DNA from 4 places in the Streptomyces sp. NBC_00483 genome. Region 3 is predicted to be linked to each of the others. Evidence: riboswitches for the same ligand, from Rfam matches in the RefSeq annotation. Region 3 holds a riboswitch; each other region holds the start of a gene.

Region 1 (4,205 bases), 2.1 Mb from region 3:
GGCTCGGCGGCCAGCGCGTCCACATCGGTGAAGTTCGACATCAGCGGCACCGCACACACGGCGACCCGCAGCACGTCCTCGCCCACGGGCGGCGCCACGACCGACTCCCGTACGGCCCCCCGCAGGGACACCCGGAGCCCGTCCTCCTCGTCGATCCCGAGCCCGTGCTGGAACGGAAGCACGCCGTAAGTGTCGCGCCCCGTAAGGGACTTGAGCATGTCGAGCCCCGGCTCCAGCAGGCTCACGTCACCCCGGAACTTGTTCACCAGATACCCGGCAAGGAGCTCCTGGTCCTCAGGCGCCAGCAGCGCAGTCGTCCCGAAGAAGGACGCGAACACCCCGCCCCGGTCGATGTCCCCCACGACAAGCACCGGCAGCCGCGCCGCCCGCGCAAGCCCCATGTTCACGATGTCGGTCCGCCGCAGATTGATCTCGGCGGGCGACCCGGCGCCCTCACAGATCACGGCGTCATGGGTGGCCCGCAGCTCCTCCAGGCACCCCACCACGGTGTCGAGCAGCGCCGCCTGCCGCCCCCCGTGCAGCCTTTCCCCGGGGGACGACCCCCCAGACCCCCCGAAGAACCCGCGCGCACTCAGCTCGCCCACAGGCTTCCCCATGAGCACGACCTGGCTGCTGCGGTCACTGCCGGGCTTGAGCAGCACCGGATTCATCAGCGCGCTCGGCTCGGCCCGCGCGGCCTGAGCCTGCATGGCCTGCGCCCGGCCGATCTCGGCGCCCTCCCTGGTCACGAACGAGTTCAGGGACATGTTCTGCCCCTTGAACGGCGCGACCTTCACGCCCTGGCGCGCCAGCCACCGGCAGATCCCGGCGGTGACGACACTCTTGCCCGCGTCGGAGGTGGTCCCCGCGACGAGCAGCCCTCCGCCCGTCATCGCCGCCCCCGCGCTCGTATCCGTCGCGCACCCACAAAGACTCGCGCACCCACACAGACTCCCAACGCCAACAGAGACACCCGCCGCGACAAGCGCACGGCCCGATCCACATCACGCACCTCGACCGCGCGCCCCGGCGCGTTCAGCACCGGCCGGTGCTCGACCCGGCCGCCGTACGCCAAGGTCCCGCCGAGCCGCACCCCGAGCGCCCCCGCGAAGGAGGACTCGACGACGCCGGCGTTCGGACTGGGGTGGCGCCGCGCGTCAGCCCGCCACGCGTCCAGCGCCTGCCGGGGGCGGCCACCGGCGAGGACCGCGAGGGCGCCGGTGAGGCGTGCCCCCGGCCAGCCGGCCACGTCGTCGAGGCGGGCCGAGGCCCAGCCGAACCGCCGGTACTTCACGGACTTGTGCCCGACCATCGCGTCGAGCGTGTTCACGGCGCGGAAGGCGACCAGGCCCGGCACCCCGCCGAGCGCGCCCCACACGAGCGCGCCCACGACGGCGTCGGAGGTGTTCTCGGCGACGGATTCGACGACGCCGCGGGCGATCCCGTCGGCGTCGAGCCCCTGCGGATCACGGCCGCACAGTCGGGGCAGCAGCTCCCGCGCGCGCTCCACGTCCCCGGCCTCAAGGGCGGCCCCTACGCCGCGTGCCTCCCGGCCCAGCGAGGTGCCGCCGACGACGGCCCAGGTGGCTGCGGCCGTCAACGCGACGGAGGCGACGGGGGAGCGACGTACGAGACGGGACGCGAGGGCCGCGACACCGGCGGCGCCACCGGCACACACCACGGTGTGCAGGGCGCCCACGCCACGGTGGTCCCGCCAGAGCCCGCGCTCGACGGCCGCGGCGGCGCGTCCGAATCCGGCGACGGGGTGCCCACGGCGCGGATCGCCGAGAAGAAGGTCGGTGAAGATTCCGGCGGCGGCACCGCACGCATACACGCGCTCGTGCCGCCAAGTGCCGCGCGGGGCGAGCATGGCGGTAGGTGTCCTCACTCAGGGTGTCCACGCCCTGGTTCGACGAGACCGGCAGCAAGAGTTCCTGGCTCACCCCTTTGAAGAAGGGGGTTCACAGTGGCGGGACCGCGCCGGATTCGCACCGGCTTCCTCAACTGCTGCCGTATATGGCGGGGGAAGTCCACCACGCTCCGAGTTGGCACGTCAACTTGCTGTTGATCACGCAAGCGGGGTGCGGGACGTCGCGTCCCGCACCCCGCTCACGTATGACTGCGTATCAGGCCACGATCAGATAGATCCCGTAGGCCACGGCCGCCGCGCACAGTGCGAAGCAGGCATACGCCCCGGACGTCGCGACCGCCGCCGAGCCACCGTCACGCGCCGCCGACTCCCGCTTGGAGAGGCCCACGATGCCGAGGGTGAACAGGCCGACGAGGGCCACGGTGATGACGAGAGAGACACCGAAGACGGAGCCGAGGGCCGCCCAGTCGATCTTCATTCCTGTCCTGCTTCCTTCTGCGCTACAGCGTGACGCCGGCGGGGCGCGCGGGGTCGCTCACCGCACCGGCCTTCGGCTGGGCGGGTATTTTCGCCTCCGGCTCGACCGTCTCGACCGTGCCCACCGGCGGCGGGGAGACCGAGGCGATCGCGGTCGTCACGACACCCGGGGCCTCCTGCGCGGGGGCGGTGTGCGGCTCGTCCGCCGTGACGTTGGTGTGGTCGATGGAGTTGCGGCGCGACAGCTTCCAGATGATCGCCGAGCCGGTCACGAGCAGCGCGGCGGTGAGGCCGATGCCCCACGGGCCCTGCTTGGTCAGGAACTCGGCGCCCGCGCCCACGAGGCCCGCGGCCGGCAGGGTCAGACCCCACGCCACGAACATCCGGGTGGCGGTGGACCAGTGGACGACGCCGCCCTTGCGGCCGAGGCCCGCACCCATCACACCGCCGGAACAGACCTGCGTGGTGGAGAGGGAGAAGCCCAGGTGGGAGGAGGCGAGGATCGCGGTCGCCGCACTGGTCTGCGCCGCGAAGCCCTGCTGCGGCGCGAGCTCGGTGAGGCCCTTGCCCATGGTGCGGATGATGCGCCAGCCGCCCAGATAGGTGCCGAGCGCGATGGCCATACCGGCCGAGACGATGACCCACAGCGGCGGGTCGGCGTCGTGCCCGAGCACACCGCCGGTGATCAGGGCGAGGGTGATGATGCCCATCGTCTTCTGCGCGTCGTTCGTGCCGTGCGCGAGGGAGACGAGACCTGCGGAGGCGATCTGCCCGGCGCGGTAGCCCTTGGCGGTCGCCTTCTGGTCGGTCTTCTTGCTGATCCGGTACGTGAGGCGGGTGGCCAGCATCGAGGCGATGCCGGCGACGAGCGGCGCGGCCACCGCGGGCAGCAGCACCTTGGTGACGACCGTGCCGCCGTTGACCGAGGACCAGCCCATCGACATGACCGCGGCGCCGATGAGGCCACCGAACAGGGCGTGCGAGGAGCTGGACGGCAGGCCGAGCAGCCAGGTCAGCAGATTCCAGAGGATGGCGCCTACCAGCGCCGCGAAGATGACCTCTGTCTTGAGGCCGTCCTCATTGATGATGCCGCCGGAGATCGTCTTCGCGACTTCGACGGAGAGGAACGCTCCGACGAGGTTCAGCACGGCGGACATGGCCACCGCCGTCTTCGGCTTGAGAGCGCCAGTCGAGATGGTCGTCGCCATCGCGTTGGCGGTGTCGTGGAAACCGTTGGTGAAATCAAAGACCAGCGCGGTAACGATCACGATCGCTAGGAGCAGCGTGATGTGTTCCATTTACCCAGGCTTCGGTTGGACGTCAGTGGTTCTTTGGAACGTAAAGAGCCCGAGTGAACGGAAGATGAACTGGGCCGGGCGCCCCGGTGACCCGATCCGGAGGGGCTCTGCTCGGCTTGTCACGAGGCGGCGCCGCCGGTTCCGGTTCGAGGTCGCCACGGCCCCGGAACCAAGGGCTCCGGGGACCTTCGGCCGGGCCTTTCGACTACCCCTTCGCGAACCGCTTGAGCTGGGCCATCGAGCCGTTGAAGAGATTCTGGTCACCCGGCAGCCGGCCGCTGTCGGCGTACTGCCAGAACGTCCAGTAGGTCCAGCCTGCCGGTAGTGAGCCGGCGCGCTCGTCGTACCGGGCGAGCCACAACGCGTGGTTGGCGGCGAAGGCCCGGCTGTTGCCGGTGCACTGCTTCCACCATCGCGCGTTGGTGTAGATGACCGGACGGCGCCCGGTGCTGCGGACGATCTCGTTGCTGAAGGAGCTGATCCAGGACACCAGCGTCGACTTCCGCAGCCCGTAGCAGGGGTGCTTGCCCTTGCCGTACGGGTTGTACTCGATGTCGAGC
Region 2 (4,205 bases), 260 kb from region 3:
CGCCGCGCGGCCTGCCTGCGGCCCACCGAGGCGAGCGGGTCACCGTCGAGCGTGACGACGCCGCTGGCCGGGGCGAGCACCCCGGACAGCAGGCGCAACAGGGTCGACTTGCCCGAGCCGTTGGGGCCGAGGACGCCGGTGACGGTCCCGGGCTCCGGCGCCACCGACACCCCGTCGAGCACCAGCGCGCCACCCGGCGACCACGACACGCGCTCCGCGCGCAGCCCCGCCGTCACCGCACACCCCGCCCGCGGTACAGCACCAGCACGAACGCCGGCACACCGATCAACGAGGTCACCACACCCACCGGAACCTCCTGAGGTTCGAGGACCGTCCGCGCCACCGTGTCCACCCACACCAGGAACACCGCTCCCGCGAGCGCCGTCACCGGCAGCAGCCGGGTGTGCCCCGGACCGACCAGGGCGCGCGCCGCGTGCGGCAGCACCAGGCCGACGAAGCCGATCGCCCCCGCCGCGCTGACCAGGGCCGCCGTAAGGAGTGCCGTCACGCACAGCAGCACGATCCGGGTGCGGGCCACCCGCACGCCGAGAGAGGCCGCCGCCTCCGCGCCGAAGGCGAACGCGTCGAGGGTGCGCCCGTAGGCCAGGCACACCACGAGCGTGACGGCGAGCACGGCCAGGCACATCCACACCTCGGTCCAGCCGACTCCGCTGAGCGAGCCGAGCAGCCAGAACAGCACGCCGCGCGTCGTCTCCGCGTCCGCAGAAGTCAGTACGACGAACGAGGTCAGCGCCGAGAACAGCTGCATCGCGGCGACCCCGCACAGCACCACCCGGTCCGTGCTGCCGCCCAGCGTGTGACTGAGTACCAGGACCAGCGCGAACGAACAGACGGCGCCGACGAACGCGCCACCGGACACCGAGACGGCGCCCCCGCCGAGCCCGAGCACCACGACGAGCACGGCCCCGGTCGAAGCGCCCGACGAGACGCCGAGCACGAACGGATCGGCCAGCGGATTGCGCAGCAGCGCCTGAAGCACCGTGCCGCACACCGCGAGCCCCGCCCCGCACACCGCCGCGAGCAGCGTCCGCGGCAGCCGCAGATTCCATACGATGCCGTCCCGGATCGGCGAGAGATCCGAGGTCGCCAGACCCATCCGGTCGCCCACCGCAGCCCACACGTCACCGACCTGGATCTGCGCGGGACCGAGGGTGATGGCGAAGGCGACGGAGGCGCACAGCGCGGCGATACCGGCCGCCCAGGCGAGCGTGGCGCGAAGAGAGACCCGCGAAGAAGCCTTCGGGGGCGCCGCCGTCACCGCAGGAGCCGGAACCGTGCGAGCCGTCACTGGGCGAGGCCGAACTCGCGCAGCCCCGCGGCGACCTTCTCCACGCCGTCGACTGTGCGGATGGTCGGGTTCATCGCCTGCCCACTCAGGCGCACGTACCGCTTCTTCTTCACGGCGGTCATGTGCTTGGTGACCGGGTTGGACTCCAGGAACTTGATCTTCTGTGCGGCCGACTCCGCCGACTGCGAGCGGCGCGTCAGATCGCCGATCACCAGCACGTCAGGATCCCGGTCCGCGACCGTCTCCCAGTTGACCTGCGGCCACTCCGCACGCGTGTCGTCGAAGACATTGCGCGCCCCGAGCTCCTTGGTGACGACGCCGGGGGCGCCGCAACAGCCCGCCATGTAGGGCGAGTCGGAGTTCGCGAACCAGTACAGGACGTCCACGCCGTGCGCGTCGACCCCCGAAGTGGCGGTGCGGACTCGTGACTTGAGCTTGTCGATCAGCTTGTCGCCGCGCTCCTCGACGTCGAAGACGCGCGCCAGATCGCGGATCTCGCCGTACACGACGTCGAGCCCGAGGGCCTTGGTCCGCACCCCGTCACCGTCGCCGCCGTTGTCCTTGCCCGCACAGTCGCTGGGGGAGAGGTACGTGGGCACGCCGAGCTTCTCGAACTCCTCGCGCGGCGCCACACCGCCCTTGCCGAGGGTGTACGTGAACGAGGCCGCGGCGAAGTCCGGTTCGGTGCCGAGGACCTTCTCGAACGACGGGTAGCGGTCGGCCAGGCGCGGCACCTTCGCGTTGGCCTTCGCCAGGTCCTTGGGGACCGGGTCGGTCCAGGTGCCGGTGCCGACCATCCGGTCCTCGAGGCCGAGCGAGAGCATGATCTCGGCGGAGCCCTGGTCGAGGGCGACGGCGCGACGCGGGGCGTGCTCGACCCGCACCTTCTTGCCGCAGTTGTCGAGCGTGACACCGCCGCCCTTGTCGGCGCCGTCCTCGGTGGCGGCGGTCGTGCCGCACCCGGTGAGCAGCAGGGCGCCCGCCAACAGGGGTGCGCATCGGCGGAGTTGACGTGCGAACAGCACGGAAGTTCCTTCGCGTCCAGGGCTCATACGCGGAGCCGGCCTACGGTCCGCCCCCGTGCCACGCGGCACTGGAGGCCGCCAGCAGGTCTTCGGACTCGGGGTCGTCCGCGCGAAGCGCCTTCCCGGGTCGATGTGCCGACCCAGTGGCAGTGGCTCCGCCCGTCACCCTCACCGCTGCGCGTCAGTTCCGGGTTCGCACCGGATTCCCTGACCCGTGTGCGTAGAAAAACACACAAAGGTACGACTGGCTCGGCGAAACTATCACGCGGAGGCGATCGTGGTCCCGGCGGCGGTGCCGGAGCCGGTCAGCGGCCCTCGTTGAGCGCGTCCACCGCGCCCTGCGCGTCCCCGATCGTCGCGTAGTCCACGGCGACGAAGTTCACCGGCCTGCCGCGCTCGCGTTCGCAGCGGTGCGCCCGGTCGAGGACGTAGCGGCGGGCGTTGACCTCGCCCGCGTCGATGCGGCTGCCGCCGTTGTTGGTGATGAAGTGGTTGAGGAGGAACAGCCGTTTGTCGTCGCCGCCGCGGTGGGGGACGCAGCTCATCTGGTCCGGGGAGCGGAAGGAGAACGGCGTCTCCATGCCGTAGCGGTAGAAGTTGCGGTACCAGGAGGCCGGGGTGTCCGCCTTCTCGGCGAAGACGACCAGGCGGCGGCCGCTGTCGATCATCTCGCCGAGCGTCGGCCAGGGCTTCGCCGGATCGGCGTCGGGACGGTGGACCAGCTTGTCCAACCCGGCCTGGTGGAAGGCCTTTCGGGTGTCCTCGGCGGAGATCGCGTCCTGGACGATCAGGGTGACCACTTCGTTCGGGTGGTCCTTCATCCAGTCGCCGATCTCGCGCAGCGTCGGCACCAGGGAGATCGCCCCGGCCCTGCACACCGCGTGGCACAGCCACAGCCCCTTGCGCGGCGGATTGATCCGGTTGACCGCGGACCTCACCAGCGCCTGCTGCTCGGCCGTGAAGTCGGAGTTGTCCAGACGCTCGGTGATCTCCTCGGGAGTCTCCCAGCGGTAGGTGTCCAGCTGCATCGCGCGCACCCCGTGGTCCAGCTGCGTGCTGATGGGCGGGTCCTGCAGCGGCCCGATGAAGTGGTCGGCGGTCGTCGACATCGCATTGTGCGAGGTCAGATACGCGACCTCGTCATAGGGGCGGTCGCACAGCTCGGTGCTGCCCTCGCACTCGCGGGCCGCCGCGGGGGAGGCGGCCAGCGGCATCAGCACCATCCCCGCGACCGCCAGGCACGTCGCCCCGAACCCCAGGCCGACCGCCCGCCGCGGCGACCCGAGCCGCTCCCGCGCCACCCGCGGGACCCGGCCCACCCGCTCCGAGCGGGCGAGTAGGCCGACCCCGGCGAGCAGCGCTCCGGCGAGTACCGGGACGAGTGCGGCCCACAGCGCCGTGCTGGTGAGGTGACCGACGGCGGCGCGCTGCACGTCGTCGACGAGGCGGGTGAGGCTCGGCGGCCACGAGTCGGGAGGCGCCACGAGCTGCCCGTCCGTGACCAGGCGCGTCACCCAGGCGGCCAGCGCGGCGAGCACCCCGCCCGCCACCAAGGGAATCCCGAGCAGGATCAGCCGGCGCCCCGGCTGCTGCGGACCGAGCAGCCACAGCGCCGTGAGGGACAGCAACAGCAGTACCGCCGCGACGACTTCGAGCACCCCGAGGCCGACCGCCGTGTACGGGCGCGCCTCGTGCAGGCCCGAGAGATCGTTGCCGGACGCCTCGAGGGTGTCGGTCAGGTCCCAGGTGCCGCCGTCGACGAGCGTCCGGAGCTGGGCCGCGGCGCCCTGGACGCGGTCCGTGACGGTGGCCGGGGCGACGGCGGCGAGCGCGGTGCCGACGTCCCCGTCCGCGAGCGCCGTCTCGACCTC
Region 3 (4,205 bases):
CCAGCGCGCGAGCGGCTTCCGTCGTGGCCATCGCGAGGATGCGGTCGTTGGGCAGGCCCAGGTGCTCGTAGAACGTGAGGCTGGCGGGCAGGCCGTCGAACCCGGCGCGCTGGACGCCCGCGTCGGTGCCCGCGATCAGCCGCGCACCGGCCTCGGCCATCCGACGCACCGCGCCGAACATGGCCTCGGCGCGCTCGGCGCCGAAGAACTTCGGCAGCATCCGCCAGTTCGGGCTGACCGTGGGGCAGACGTAGATGTTCCGCTGGACGATCTGGTCGAGCACGTCCTGGCGGACCTCGAATCCGTCGGCCGTCATCCACGTGCAGTGCTCGATGCTGTCGACCCCCGCCGCGGCCGCTGCGGCGATACCGTCCGCGCCGTGCGCGTGCGCGGCGACCGGCAGTCCGGCGCGGTGTGCCTCGTCGACGAGCGCCGCCAACTCCTCCTCGGAGAACTGGGTTTCCCAGCTCTTGGCCCCACCTTTGGTGAGCCCGCCGCCCGTCTCCATGACCTTGATGACCTGGGCGCCCGCCTCCACGTTGCGCCGCACCAGACGCCGGATCTCATCGGGGCCGGAGACCTCACCGCCGAGGAACCAGCAATGGCCACCGGGCGGAGTGACGGGCACCGTCGCCGGGACGACACGCGGGCCGACGACCGAGCCCTCCCTGATGCCCCGGGCGAGACGCACCGCGAGGCCGCCCCGGTCACCGAGATCACGGACCGTCGTGACGCCGACGTTCAGCAGCTGCTGCGCTCGACCGGTCATGGCGGCGAACAGCGCCTCGTCGCCCTGTTCCTGGAGCGTGGCGACGGGGTCGGGGCCCGCGTCGAAGCAGAGGTGCACGTGGGCATCGATCAGGCCCGGGAGCACGGTCCCGGCAGGAAAGGCGAGCCGAGGATCGTCGGGCCGCGCCTGGCGCTCGACCTCTTCGCGCGGGCCGGCGCAGGCGATGACGCCCTCGCGTACGAGCACCGCGCCGTCGGCGACAGCGTCACGATCGGGTCCGGCCAGTACTTGCGCGGCGGTGATCAACATGAGGCGCGGCTCTCTTTCGCGTGCGAGGACGTCGGCTACTGGAGGTACTGGAGGCAGAACATCAGACAGGACATCAGACAGAGCGAGGAGTTGGTGGATGTCGGTCCCCCCGGCGCTGATGTGTCTTGTGTGTCTTGTCGTCATCGCCGCACCATCAGCGCACCATCGCCGTCCCGTCAGCGCGCCAAACAGCAGTCTCCGCACTTGCCGCCGCCAGGAGCGCGGTAGAAGAGGCAGCAGCTGCGCCGCCGGAACGCGAGATCGGCTCCGGTGATCCGGCCCGTGCCCCGCAGTCGGCCCGTCTCCAGCAGTTCGTGCGTCAGGCGGGTGAGATCCGTGCGCAACTCGGGCCGGGACCTGAGTAGTTGCGCCGCCGATCCGACGAGCGCCGACGCGGAATTGCCGGCCAGCAGGCGCGGCGCCACCTTGGTGGTGAAGCCGCTCTCGACCGCCGCCAGGACGCCGTCCACCTCCGAGTGGACCGCGTCGGCGAGTGACGGGAACTCTGCCGCGCGTCGGCCCTCGGGCCGGGGCAGCCGGAGAGCCGAGCCCTCGCCCGACCACTCCACCGTGGTCATCGTCGGCACGATCCCGTGGACGAGCGTGCAGGCGAGGACCGGTGACCAAAGGCGGGCCGCAAGACCCAGGTGTGCGATGGAGACGCCGATGCGGGGTTCGGGCGTGTTGTAGCGGTCGTTGACCGCCTGGGCGCGTTCGCCGAAACTGGCGCGCGCGAGCCGTGCGTCGGACGGCCGTCTCCAGTCCGTGTCGAGGGCGAAGAATCCGCCGATTCTCGACACGTCGCGCAGCGCCTCGGTGACCTGTTCCGGCGTCACGTCGGTCGACTTCATGAGGTCTTGGCCCTGCCCGGCGCGTCGATGAGGTAGAGGTCCAGGATCTCGGGGCGGGGCGCCACACCCGGTCCGCCGGCCCGCACCCAGTCCGCTATGTCCTCGGTGGCGTCACGGTCGTTGACCAGACCGTGCCACACCGGCCGCGCTCCGGCCGCCCGCCCGGCGGCGGAGGGCTGTACGACGATCACGTTGGCCTGTTCGCAGACGTCCAGGCACTCGGAGATCCGCGTCGGGGCAATCTGGCGCAGTCGCGCCGTCTGCGCCGCGTGATCCCCTGTGACCTTGACCGTGCCGCAACAGCAGTCGCGGCACACCACCACGCGGCACGGAACCGCCCGGTCCGCCGCGGGTGCCGGTACTTCGGCGAGCCGTTCGGGCATGCCGTTTCCTCCCTCTCGCCGGGGAGTTCCGCCCCGGGTTGCTTCGAGGTGGCGACGGCGTGAGTCTCCTGGCTCTCGGGTCCGTGCTCGTCCCGGCCTTCCCGCCCTCGCGGGGCAGTGGCTCTCCGGGATCCGCTCGCCGATCACAGTGGCGGTACCGCACCGGATTCGCACCGGTTTCCTCGGGCCGCCGTCGCCCGTGTTCACGGTCATCATGCCATCCGGCGCGGAGCGGCCGACGGGCCGGACGTTGTAGCGCCTGCCGGGCGCGGACCCGTAGGGTGAACGACGCAGCTGGTTCGCCCCGCCCGCCAGACGGGGCGTCGCAAGAGGGAACCCGGTGGGAATCCGGGACTGCCCCGCAGCGGTGAGTGGGAACGACCGCCGTCATACGCACTGGACTCCGGAAGAGGGGTTTGGGAAGCGACGGTCACTAGGTGTCCGCCCTTTCGGGTGGGCGTGCCCGCGAGTCCGAAGACCTGCCGACTGCCCGCGCACGGACGACTCGTGCGCGGAGATCTCGGTGACCTCGAGGGCGGGTCGGCGTACACATACCGGCGAAAGCCCGTGCCTCGCGGCGCGCGGTCGCCGCCACGGTGGTGTCACTCCTTCATGCCGCAGAAGTCCTCCGGGATCTCAGGGATACGTCTCTCGAAGGAGATTTCCGTGACCACCAGGACCGCGACCACAAAGACCGCAGCCGCACGGGCCACCGTGTACGGCTACCCCCGCCAGGGCCCGAACCGGGAACTGAAGAAGGCGATCGAGGGCTACTGGAAGGGCCGCGTCGACGCCGACGCCCTCCACTCCACCGCCGCCGAACTGCGCCGCACCGCCTGGCAGGACCTGGCCGCGTCCGGCATCGACGAGGTGCCGACCGGCGACTTCTCGTACTACGACCACGTCCTGGACACGACCGTGATGGTCGGGGCGGTGCCCGAGCGCCACCGGGCCGCCGTCGCGGCGGACGCCCTGGACGGGTATTTCGCCATGGCCCGCGGCACCCAGGATGCCGCTCCGCTGGAGATGACCAAGTGGTTCGACACCAACTACCACTATTTGGTCCCGGAGTTGGGGCCGGACACAGTGTTCTCCGCCGATTCCGGCAAGCAGGTCGCAGAGCTGCGAGAAGCCCTCGCTCTCGGTCTGGACGGCCGTCCTGTGCTGGTCGGACCGGTCACCTATCTCCTGCTGTCGAAGCCCGCTCCGGGCGTGGCCGACGACTTCGATCCGCTCACCCTGCTGGACCGGCTGCTGCCCGTCTACGCCGAGGTTCTCACCGACCTGCGCACCTCGGGGGCCGCCTGGGTGCAGCTCGACGAGCCCGCGCTGGTGCAGGACCGCACCCCGGCCGAGTTGAACGCCGCCGCCCGCGCCTACCGTGACCTCGGCGCCCTCCTCGACCGACCGAAGCTCCTGGTCGCCTCGTACTTCGACCGGCTCGGCGAGGCCCTGCCGGTGCTCGCCAAGGCCCCCGTCGACGGCCTCGCCCTCGACTTCACCGGCTCCGCCGCCGCCAACCTCGACGAACTCGCCGCCGTCGGCGGCCTGCCCGGCAAGCGTCTCGTCGCCGGTGTGGTGGACGGCCGCAACGTCTGGGTCAACGACCTGGAGCGGTCCCTCGCCACGCTCGGCACCCTGCTCGGGCTCGCCGAGCGCGTCGACGTGGCCGCTTCCTGCTCGCTGCTGCACGTCCCCCTGGACGCGTCCGTGGAGCGGGACATCGAGCCGCAGATCCGGCGCTGGCTCGCCTTCGCCCGCCAGAAGACCACCGAGGTCGCCACTCTCGCCAAGGGCCTGACCCGGGGAACCGGCGTGGTCGCGGCCGAACTCGCGGCCAACCGTGCCGCGTTGAACTCCCGCGCCACCTCGCCCATCACGCGCGATCCGGCGGTGCGGAGCCGCGCCGCCGCCGTCACCGAGGACGACGGG
Region 4 (4,205 bases), 5.6 Mb from region 3:
CGAGTCGAACGGCATGCGCAGCTTGAAGAAGACGTCCTGGAGGCCCATCGCGCCCAGGCCCACCGGGCGCCAGCGGGAGTTGGAGCGGCCCGCCTGGTCGGTCGGGTAGAAGTTGATGTCGACGACGCGGTCGAGGAAGGTGACGGCCGTGCGGACCGTCTCGTCGAGCCGCTCCCAGTCGATGCCACCGTCCACGACGAAGGACCCGAGGTTCACCGACCCCAGGTTGCAGACGGCCGTCTCCCCGTCGTCCGTCACCTCCAGGATCTCCGTGCAGAGATTCGAGGAGTGGACCGTGTGGCCGGGCTCCGCCGTCTGGTTGGCGGTGCGGTTGGCGGCGTCCTTGAAGGTCAGCCAGCCGTTGCCGGTCTGCGCGAGGGTGCGCATCATGCGGCCGTACAGATCGCGGGCCGGGATGGTCCGCTGGGCCTTCCCGTCGGCCTCGGCCTTGCGGTACGCGGCGTCGAACTCCTCGCCCCACAGGTCGACGAGCTCGGGCACGTCGGCCGGCGAGAACAGCGACCACGGCTGGTCCGTGTTCACCCGGCGCATGAACTCGTCCGGGATCCAGTGCGCGAGGTTCAGGTTGTGGGTGCGGCGCGCGTCCTCACCAGTGTTGTCGCGCAGCTCGAGGAACTCCTCGATGTCGGAGTGCCAGGTCTCCAGGTAGACCGCGGCGGCGCCTTTGCGGCGGCCTCCCTGGTTCACGGCGGCGACCGAGGCGTCCAGCGTCTTCAGGAACGGGACGATGCCGTTGGAGTGCCCGTTCGTGCCGCGGATCAGCGAACCGCGGCTGCGGATGCGGGAGTACGAGAGACCGATGCCACCCGCGTGCTTCGAGAGGCGGGCGACCTGGTGGTACCGGTCGTAGATCGAGTCGAGCTCGTCGAGCGGGGAGTCGAGCAGGTAGCAGCTCGACATCTGGGGGTGGCGGGTGCCGGAGTTGAAGAGCGTGGGGGAGGAGGGCAGGTAGTCGAGGCGGCTCATCAGGCCGTACAGGGCGGCCACTTCGTCCAGCGCGCGGACGCTGTCGTCCTCGGCGAGTCCGCAGGCCACGCGCAGCATGAAGTGCTGCGGGGTCTCGATGACGTGCCGGGTGATCGGGTGCCGCAGCAGGTAGCGGCTGTGCAGCGTGCGCAGGCCGAAGTAGCCGAAGCGGTCGTCGCCCGCGACGTCGATCAGCGCGTCGAGGCGCGCCGCGTGCACCCGTACGAACTCGGCCGTGCGGTCCGCGATCAGGCCCTCGCGGTGGCCGACCTCGACCGACCCGGTGAAGGACGTGACGCCCTGCGAGGCGGCCTCCGCGGCGATGGAGCGGGTGAGCAGTCGGGCGGCGAGCCGGGAGTAGGCGGGGTCCTCGGAGATCAGACCGGCCGCGGCCTCGGTGGCGAGATCGCGCAGCTCGGCCTCATCGGCCCGCGCCGAACGGCCGCGCAGCGCGGCGGCCGCGATCCGGCCGGGATCGGCGTCGGGGAGGTCGGCGGTCAGCTCGGTCAGGGTGCGCAGCAGTGCGGCACCCGGGCCGTCCTGGGGGGTGGCTGAGACCGGTTCGGCGGGCGCGATGGTCACGTGGAGGCTCTCCCTCGCTCGGCTCGAGGCCTGCGGGGAGGAGGTGGCAGCGCGGGCGCGCGAAGGCGGGCCCTCGTCCACCGGCCCTTTCCGCGAGGCCCGGACGTCGTCGACGCCCGGGCCGGTCGGCTCGGGCGTACCGTCGACAGGTCATCGGACTCACGCGGGCGTTTTTGTACGCCTACGTACACCGTTGCGGGACAGTTCCGGATTCGCACCGGATTCCCCTGTGGTGACAGCGAGAGCGAGCATACATGTTGTGTTGGGCTTTCGCTTCAGCCCCATATGTTGTGTCGGCGTTGCGCCAGGGTGCCCATGCCTTCAGCCCGCCGAAGCCCCTGCCGACAGCCTCAACTCGTACGCCCGCAGCATCACTTCCGGGATCGGGGCCCAGTCGCGGTCCGGGATCCGGGTGAAGCCGAGGCGCTCGTAGAGGCGGTGCGAGGCGGTCGCGAGCGGCTGGGTGCACAGCACCACCGCCGACTTGCCGGCCGTGCGGGCCCGGTCGATCACGGCCCGTACGAGCGCCTCGCCGACGCCCTTCCCGCGCGCCTCGACGGCGACGGCCAGCATCCGGAACTCGGCCTCCGAGGGGCGCGCCAGCTCCGCGTACGGGTGGTCGTGCGAGGAGACGTAGGTGACGCTGCCGAGGACCCGGCCGTCCGGGTCCTCGGCGACGAGCACCTCGGCCTGCCGGGCGCGTTTCTCGACGTCGCGCAGTTCGGCGGCGTACCAGTCGTCCTCGCCGAACGCGAGGAGGCCACTGCCCAGGTAGGCGCGGGCACTCAACTCGCCGAGGGCGGCGTACTCATCGGGGCGCACAGTTCTGATCACGACGCCATGGTTACGCGACCGTATGCCGTGGTCGCAACGCTTTCCGGAAAATGTGTCGGGCCCCTCCGTGTGGAGGGGCCCGACACATTCGTGCAAGCGGTGCCTAGTGACCGGCGCCCGCGCCGACCGTGGGCAGTTCGGTCTGGACCCCCTTGTCGCCCGCGTCGGCCGTGTAGTCCTCGCGGGACGTCTCGTCGACGCCGTCCGGGGCGTTGAACGCCTTCAGGACGAAGGTTCCGACCACGGTCACGACGACGTTCAGGACGAACGCCGTGAGGCCGATGTAGCCGATCTCGCCGATGCCGGGGATCTCCGCCGACGAGCCGCCGAAGTGCGCCTGCGTCGGCGACGCGACGCCGTACGCGGCGAGCGTGCCGTACAGCATGCCGACCGCCCAGCCCGCGAGCAGCGCCCACCGGTGGAACCAGCGCGTGAACAGGCCGCCGACCAGGGCCGGCATCGTCTGGAGGATCCAGATGCCGCCGAGCAGCTGGAAGTTGATCGCGACGGTCTTGTCCATGGTGAGGACGAAGGCCAGGGCGCCCACCTTCACGAGCAGCGAGACCAGCTTGGAGACCTTGGTCTCCTGCTCGGGCGTCGCGTCCGGCTTGATGAAGTCCTTGTAGATGTTGCGCGTGAACAGGTTCGCCGCGGCGATGGACATGATGGCCGCGGGGACCAGCGCGCCGATGCCGATGGCGGCGAACGCGACGCCCGTGAACCAGTCGGGGAACATGTCCTCGAACAGCTGCGGAATCGCCAACTGCCCGTTCTGCACCTTGATCCCGGCCGCGATCGCCATGAACCCGAGCAGCCCGAGCAGGCCCAGCATCAGCGAGTACAGCGGCAGGATCGTGGTGTTGCGGCGGATCACGTTGCGGCTCTTGGAGGACAGGGTCGCCGTGATCGAGTGCGGGTACATGAACAGCGCCAGGGCGGAACCGAGCGCGAGCGTCGCGTACGTCCACGTACCGCCGGATCCCGGTGCGAGCCCGGCGACCGGTTTGCCGGCGGCTTCGTTGGCCGCGTCGAACTTGTCGTTCGCCGCCGAGAAGATGTGCTCGAACCCGCCGAGCTTGATCGGGATGTAGATGATGGCGACCGCGATCACGAGGTAGATCAGGCCGTCCTTGACGAACGCGATCAGCGCGGGCGCCCGCAGGCCCGAGGAGTACGTGTACGCGGCGAGCACGCCGAAGGCGAGCAGCAGTGGCAGGTCCTTGACGAACCAGTTGGTGTTCTCGCCGCCGCCGACGCCCATCACGTCAAGGACCGCCTGGATGCCCACCAGTTGGAGCGCGATGTACGGCATCGTGGCGAGGATGCCGGTGATCGCGACCGCGAGCGAGAGGCCCTTCGAGCCGAAGCGGCCGCGCACGAAGTCGGACGTGGTCACGTACCCGTGCTTGTGCGAGACCGACCACAGGCGCGGCAGGAAGGTGAAGATCAGCGGGTACACCAGGATCGTGTACGGCACCGCGAAGAAGCCGGAGGCGCCGGCCGCGTAGATCGCCGCGGGGACGGCGACGAAGGTGTACGCCGTGTAGAGGTCGCCGCCCAGCAGGAACCAGGTGACCCAGGTGCCGAACGAGCGGCCGCCCAGGCCCCATTCGTCGAGCGATGCTTCGTTCTCGGCCTTCCGCCAGCGCGCGGCGAGGAAGCCCATGACCGTGACGGCCACGAAGAAGATGATGAAGACGGTGAGCGCGACACCGTTGACGCCGCCGTTCACGCCTGGCCTCCAGCCGACTGAGCAGACTTACGGGCACGCTGATCGCGCTGCCACAGCTTGTACGCGGTCA

The links. Region 3 has a riboswitch for cobalamin ahead of OHA73_RS02815 ((2Fe-2S) ferredoxin domain-containing protein). Riboswitches for the same ligand answer to the same signal wherever they lie in the genome.
Region 1: linked by a shared signal. The riboswitch ahead of OHA73_RS12385 (cobalamin biosynthesis protein) and the one ahead of OHA73_RS02815 ((2Fe-2S) ferredoxin domain-containing protein) in region 3 are both predicted to bind cobalamin.
Region 2: linked by a shared signal. The riboswitch ahead of OHA73_RS02010 (ABC transporter substrate-binding protein) and the one ahead of OHA73_RS02815 ((2Fe-2S) ferredoxin domain-containing protein) in region 3 are both predicted to bind cobalamin.
Region 4: linked by a shared signal. The riboswitch ahead of OHA73_RS28280 (ribonucleoside-diphosphate reductase subunit alpha) and the one ahead of OHA73_RS02815 ((2Fe-2S) ferredoxin domain-containing protein) in region 3 are both predicted to bind cobalamin.

Annotation. Positions count from the first base shown of each region.
Region 1 is NZ_CP107880.1:2,809,878-2,814,082, reverse strand. Features, by position in the region: gene OHA73_RS12390 (cobyric acid synthase) at 1-893, opposite strand, end outside; gene OHA73_RS12385 (cobalamin biosynthesis protein) at 890-1,870, opposite strand; cobalamin riboswitch at 1,908-2,049, opposite strand; gene OHA73_RS12380 (hypothetical protein) at 2,127-2,348, opposite strand; gene OHA73_RS12375 (inorganic phosphate transporter) at 2,371-3,645, opposite strand; gene OHA73_RS12370 (lysozyme) at 3,851-4,205, opposite strand, start outside.
Region 2 is NZ_CP107880.1:417,276-421,480, reverse strand. Features, by position in the region: gene OHA73_RS02020 (ABC transporter ATP-binding protein) at 1-236, opposite strand, end outside; gene OHA73_RS02015 (FecCD family ABC transporter permease) at 233-1,279, opposite strand; gene OHA73_RS02010 (ABC transporter substrate-binding protein) at 1,306-2,361, opposite strand; cobalamin riboswitch at 2,398-2,587, opposite strand; gene OHA73_RS02005 (hypothetical protein) at 2,640-4,205, opposite strand, start outside.
Region 3 is NZ_CP107880.1:673,747-677,951, forward strand. Features, by position in the region: gene OHA73_RS02805 (amidohydrolase family protein) at 1-1,039, opposite strand, end outside; gene OHA73_RS02810 ((2Fe-2S)-binding protein) at 1,216-1,890, opposite strand; gene OHA73_RS02815 ((2Fe-2S) ferredoxin domain-containing protein) at 1,887-2,273, opposite strand; cobalamin riboswitch at 2,335-2,457, opposite strand; cobalamin riboswitch at 2,565-2,762, shown strand; gene metE (5-methyltetrahydropteroyltriglutamate--homocysteine S-methyltransferase) at 2,940-4,205, shown strand, end outside.
Region 4 is NZ_CP107880.1:6,272,983-6,277,187, forward strand. Features, by position in the region: gene OHA73_RS28280 (ribonucleoside-diphosphate reductase subunit alpha) at 1-1,569, opposite strand, end outside; cobalamin riboswitch at 1,697-1,827, opposite strand; gene OHA73_RS28285 (GNAT family N-acetyltransferase) at 1,891-2,403, opposite strand; gene mctP (monocarboxylate uptake permease MctP) at 2,507-4,135, opposite strand; gene OHA73_RS28295 (DUF3311 domain-containing protein) at 4,132-4,205, opposite strand, start outside.